Regions from separate parts of the Geomicrobium sp. JSM 1781026 genome, predicted to be linked through region 2. Evidence: predicted binding sites of a transcription regulator. Region 2 holds the regulator's gene; the other holds the start of a gene.
What was found. Region 2 encodes LexA, which represses DNA repair genes until DNA is damaged. Its sites were predicted from a motif close to CGAACATATGTTCG; they were not measured.
Positions count from the first base shown of each region.

Region 1 (3,155 bases), on a different contig from region 2:
TACTTCTCTGAGTCGAAGCGAACCGCAAGGCAATCGACCGGGTGAACGGTGTTCGTTGTCTTCACTATCCACGGCCCAACCGTTAATGACTGCTCTGCCTCTAATGGAAATCCCTTTGACACCTTTTGATAATCCAGCCTTGAAAATTGCTCCTTGTCATACGGATGCGCATAAATCGGCAATGTAGCCGTTCGCTTCCCTAAATGTGAATCAATGAATAGCGCATGCTGTAAGCATCCAATATCCGCTACATGATCTGGATGGTAATGACTGACCACAACCGCATCAAGCTCGTGTAGTGATATTTTAAGTTGGAGCGCTGACAAAACGCCACTCCCACAATCAAACAAACAGCGAAACCCTTTTTCTTCCAATAAAAAAGCAGAGGTGGCCTCCCCTCGCTTCGGGTACGCACCCCAAACACCGATCGGTGTGACGTTCATATGAATCAATCCTCATTTGAATGGTCGTCTATATGCGTTAAAAACGCGCTACTGTAAGTAAATCCAGCCTTCTCAAAAAACGCAGACTCACAACAAATCTCTGAAGAAACATACAAGAGCGTGATGGCTTCTTCAACCTTAAACTGCTTCACCGCATCCATTATACTCTCAAGAATCTTACGCTCTCGATATTGCGGCGTCGTGTACGCACTAGTTATAACAGCATAAACATTTTGTTCTTGATCTGGGTAAGGAAAACCTCGAGAAACTTTCAATGACATCTGCCCTGTCAAACTTCCATCGTCTTCTGCTACCCAAACATAATGCTCATCACTCAAAATAATTTCAAACAAGTAATTATTATACTCCTCATGGAAAACAGTATAACTACTCTCATCCAAACTACTGTCTTGTTCTTTTGCATCCGTCCAACGCATTACGATTAATTGCTCAACATCATCGAGCGTGGCAAAGCGGATTTCCATAGTTTCACCCCGTAATCATAATAGTATTGCTCAGCTGAGGTGTTCGCTTTCTACCTTACAAACCCATGGCAACAACGTGAAAGAATACCCTATCATTATAACAAAATTCTACACATAAAGATGATATTTTGTCGAAAAAGATCAATATTTCTTTCTATTCCTAATCTTTTTATGTTCTTTTCATAATATACGAATTTCTTTTGAGCCAATACTTTACAATGCATCTCAATCATACTTTCCATTGATACATAAGTCTAGCGTCCTTTGGTTATATTTTCTAGATTATAGGATGATTTTAATAGATAAAAGCCAATTTTACTACACTCTATACCCGAAAATCACAAATACAAGTCATCTTTGAAATAAATTTTCACTCCAAACAAAAAACGATGCCACGCATTGCCAAACTCTTCCGACTGTGCTAAGATATGAACGTGACGTCAAGCATACATATTCCGCAGTAGCTCAGTGGTAGAGCAACCGGCTGTTAACCGGTAGGTCGCTGGTTCGAATCCTGCCTGCGGAGCCATTTTATCGCTTCCTTAGCTCAGCTGGTAGAGCGCATCCATGGTAAGGATGAGGTCACCGGTTCAAGCCCGGTAGGAAGCTCCATCTAAACACTAATAACGACGCGGGTTTCAGCATTTGCTGGAACTCGCTTTTGTTTTGATATGAGGTCGTTTGGTACCAAAGCGGTGACCTTTCGTGAAGTGCAGTGGTAAAACGCTGCTATTTTTTAACATTTGATAAAGAACATTTGTTCGAATATATAATAAGATCATAAATTCCCGATTGAGGGGGTACATCGTGAAAGACAACAAACTAACGCCCGGCTCAAACATGCGCTGGGAATCAAGTCCAATGATCTTACCTGAATGGCGCGAGGCGTGGCTGGATCATCAGAAAGATCATCCAAAAGGTGGATAAACCAGAAATTGATGAGCAGCAGTGGGAGGAGTTTGCTCTCGTTTTGGATGACTGCATGGAACACAACCAGTTGATCCAGTTTACATTTTGACGAGATGGGCTGTTTTACGAGGTCTTGGACCATTGTCATTATGTCAATCACGACCAACGGCAGTTTCATGTGCTTGCGGAGGGTGTGATGCATTACTTGAAGTTTGATGTGGTGACGGATGTAAGGCGATATAGATGCGGGCCCGCACCCGTGTTTTTGTCATTCAATAATGAATAAAAGTCAAACACATAGATCAATCTAGTAACATCCGCTCCAATTCCTGTAATTGACACGCTCTCAATGAGCGTGCTTTTTTACGTTTAATTGACTAATTTAATAGTCGATTCGAACTATTTTATTTACATTTAATTAGGCGCTTGTGATCACCACAATGCTCTTTTTTGTTATAATTATTTGAATTTAAATTTAGGAGGTAGTAATGCACACGTCTCTATCCAGTAGACAAAACCACGACCAACGACACTTATTACATGCTGTAGAAAACTCATTAGCAATGATTGAATTTAAGCCTGATGGAATAATCAAATGGGCAAATACAATCTTTTCTAAAACAGTTGGATACTCATTAAATGAATTAATTGATACTCATCATCGCCAACTATGTCTAGATAATTTCTCTCAGAGTGAAGAATATGAGCAGTTCTGGGAAAAGCTCCGCTTAGGGGAGCAATTTCAAGATAAGATCAAAAGAGTAAAGAAGGATGGAAGTATCCTTATTCTGGAAGCTACCTATATGCCAGTAAAAGACGATAATGGGAACGTTATATCTATTATAAAGATAGCCACCGACATAACGAAAAGAGATACTGCCATAAATGAAATTACATCAAATATTTTGGACGCATCTAACGCGGTGCTAACAACAGCAAAACGTGGGCTTCTAAAGGGATTTGATATTAAGGAGCAAACCGAGGAATTAATAAACCAATCTCAATCAAATACTATAATTTTTAACAACTTAAAAGAAAGTTCAAAAAAAATTGAAGGCATAGCAAAAACCATTAGTGAGATTGCAATCACCACAGATATTTTGGCACTGAACGCTGCTATTGAAGCAGCAAGAGCAGGAGATGGCGGTAAAGGGTTTGCGGTTATTGCTGATGAGGTTCGTAGCCTTGCCAACAACTCCAAAAAATCGATTGAATATGTAAATGAGCTCGTTGATGCAATCGGTGTAGATGTTGATGGAGTTATTGTATCTGCGGGCATTTCTGAGGAACAATTTCAGTTAACTCTTCAGCACATATC
Region 1 is NZ_JBHFQF010000003.1:409,155-412,309, forward strand. Features, by position in the region: gene ACE1TF_RS07350 (MBL fold metallo-hydrolase) at 1-443, opposite strand, end outside; gene ACE1TF_RS07355 (GNAT family N-acetyltransferase) at 449-928, opposite strand; tRNA gene ACE1TF_RS07360 (tRNA-Asn) at 1,383-1,457, shown strand; tRNA gene ACE1TF_RS07365 (tRNA-Thr) at 1,465-1,540, shown strand; gene ACE1TF_RS07370 (YolD-like family protein) at 1,848-1,946, shown strand; gene ACE1TF_RS07375 (methyl-accepting chemotaxis protein) at 2,326-3,155, shown strand, end outside.
Region 1: ACE1TF_RS07370 (YolD-like family protein) is a predicted target of LexA. The motif match lies at 1,679-1,692, and genes of this name have one in related genera.

Region 2 (3,155 bases):
GTACCTGCTCTGTTCGGGGACCCAAAACCGATGACTGTCTTAATTTCAATCAAGCTTGGACGCGGATCCGCTTTTGCATCTGCAATTGCCCGGTCAATGGCATCAACATCACTTCCATCTTCTACAAGAATCGTGTGCCAGCCGTATGCATCGTAACGTGCCATTACATCCTCAGAAAACGAGCGATTCAAATCTCCATCTAAAGAGATGTCATTTGAATCATACAAAACAACAAGCTTCCCAAGTCCGAGATGACCCGCAAGGGATGCGGATTCTGAAGCGACCCCTTCCATCACATCTCCGTCACCACAAAGAGCGTACGTGTAATGGTCAAACAGCTCATATTTGGATGTATTGTATACTGCGCTCAGGTGGGATTCAGCCATTGCCATACCTACAGCCATTGCAAGGCCTTGACCGAGAGGTCCTGTTGTTGCATCCACACCTGGTGTATGTCCGTATTCAGGGTGACCTGGCGTTTTACTTCCCCATTGGCGGAAGTTCTTCAGTTCATCCATGCTCAAGTCATATCCACTAAGATGAAGCAGGCTATATAAAAGCATCGATCCGTGTCCGGCCGAAAGTACGAAACGGTCACGATCCCACCAGTTTGGGTTATCTGGTTCGTGCTTTAAATGTCTTGTCCACAATGCAAACGCCATCGGTGCTGCACCCATCGGAAGCCCCGGGTGACCGGAATTGGCTCGATTAATGCTATCAATGGATAACGTACGAATCGTATTAATTGCTTTTTCTTCTACTGTATTCAACACTCGTTCATCCTCTCCATCATTCCTATTAAACCTACTCTTGTCCATGATATACGGTTTTATTCATCAAAACAACCTTTAGAGCGGTTTGTTCATGACATTGAAAAAACCTGGATGCACCGTCCAGGTTGATGGGTTAAGCTATTCATTCTGTTAATAGGAACGCCTTCGTTTCTTTAATGAATGAGGAGTCACATCGCTTCCATTCTCATCAACCACTTTAACGGCTTGTAATTGCTTCTTAAAAGATGTTCTTAGACTACTCAAGTACTCATCTCTAAGCGAATGCTGTTCGAACTCTTCGTCATGAGTTAACCCCATCGTCCTTGCCCGCTTGGCAAGTTCGTTCATACGGTCGATTTTCTTACTAGAGTTCATCACGGATCCTCCTTTCGTTATTTATCATCGTTCTCACACGTTAGTATGTATATTCCCGAACAGCAAAAGAAATAAACCTAACATTTATAATTTAAAGAATTTAACCGGTTCGTCATTGTTTTCAGACCTCACGTAAAACGATGGCCAAAGTTATTAGTTTTACTTATATGAAAGAAATGCTGGATTTAAAACGACGGGTTCACTCGCCGCTAATGACGTTTGGGCTACAAACAACATGACAGCGACCGCAAAACCAAACAGAAGAATAATGAGCCACTCTTCTACCGTTTTCCTCTTTATAAGTGCTTTTGATAACTTGACCATCTGATCCCCTCCAAAACGTACGTTCGTATAACGATCATAACCGGAACAAATGTTCTTGTCAACAAGAAAAACAGAACGAGTGTTTGCAAACACATGTTTTGTATGCTATGCTTTTCCTAAGATTGGAAAGAGATAATGAGGTGAAACGATGACAAAGTTATCCGCACGCCAAGAACGCATTCTTACTTATATTAAAGATAATGTACGCAGCAAAGGTTACCCGCCGTCCGTACGAGAAATCGGTGAAGCTGTCGGTCTCGCTTCAAGCTCTACTGTGCACGGTCATTTAGCACGATTAGAGAAGAAAGGCTTTATTCGGCGTGACCCTACAAAACCTCGCGCAATCGAAGTGTTAGGATTAGATGGTGCAACGACAGACGCCTCTTCATACACCGAGAACAGCAATGCACCAGCGGCAACCGCTTACGTACCCGTTATCGGTAAAGTTACCGCAGGTCAACCGATTACGGCTGTTGAGAACATTGAAGAATACGTCCCTCTCCCTGAATCTTTTGTTGGGAATGAGTCGGTTTTCATGCTAACCATTGTCGGTGAAAGTATGATAGATGCCGGGATTTTGGACGGGGATCAAGTCATTGTTCGGCAACAACAGACAGCGAATAATGGCGATATCATCGTTGCAATGACTGAAGAGCAAGAAGCGACGGTAAAGCGCTTTTACAAGGAAGGTAATCAAATTCGTTTGCAACCAGAAAATGAAACGATGGAACCGATCTATTTAGATAATGTATCTGTGCTAGGGAAAGTGACCGGCGTACTGCGAAATATTCATTAAAGAACTGTTGAAATAATCTGTGTAGACACACAGGTTTTTTCTTTTTCGCTTTAAGTTTACATAATGTTTTTATTGTTTACTTTTCCGTTCTTTCACATAGAGAGCGACCCCGATCACACTAAGCATTCCAATTCCTGGTGTAGCGATCATAAGTGACACAATTAATCCAAACTCAAGCATACGCGGACCCCTTTAGTGTCTTTTACATCTAGTGTATGCAAGAAAATTTCTCACGTAACCGAGCGTTTGCACATTTGCCGGTTTGGGCACGATAACGGTATCTAAATAGATGAAGGGAGATATCGTTCATGTGCGGGCGATTTACATTCTTTGAGCAATTAGAAACCCTAGAAAAGCTATTTAACATCAAGTACAGACAGAATACCCCACTACCAACAAGCTATAATATCGCACCGACTCAATCAATTTTTTGCGTTTATCATGGCGGTACGTACGAACAGTTAAAAACGGTCAGATGGGGACTCATCCCCTCTTGGGCGAAAGAACAGAAATCTAGCCGTCCACTTATTAATGCCCGAGCAGAGACCGTCACAGAAAAACCTAGCTTCCGTCAATCCTTTCAAAGGAGGCGATGCATCATTCCTGCCTCTGGCTTTTACGAATGGCAAACGAAAAACAAAAAGAAGCAACCGTTTCACATCCAATTAAAAAACGGTGACCCACTCGCTTTCGCAGGCATTTGGGATACGTGGTCAAACGACACAGAACAGATGACGAGCTGCGCTATTATTACGACAGAAGCAAACGAATTGGTCGCTGACATCCATGAGCGCATGCCGGTCATTCTCTCCCCTGCTGATTTCGATCGTTGGCTAGATCCAACAAACACCGACCCCCAATCGGTAACCCCAATGTTAGAACCCTAT
Region 2 is NZ_JBHFQF010000001.1:566,158-569,312, reverse strand. Features, by position in the region: gene tkt (transketolase) at 1-773, opposite strand, end outside; gene ACE1TF_RS02815 (DUF896 domain-containing protein) at 924-1,148, opposite strand; gene ACE1TF_RS02810 (hypothetical protein) at 1,308-1,472, opposite strand; gene lexA (transcriptional repressor LexA) at 1,621-2,268, shown strand; gene ACE1TF_RS02800 (SOS response-associated peptidase) at 2,577-3,155, shown strand, end outside.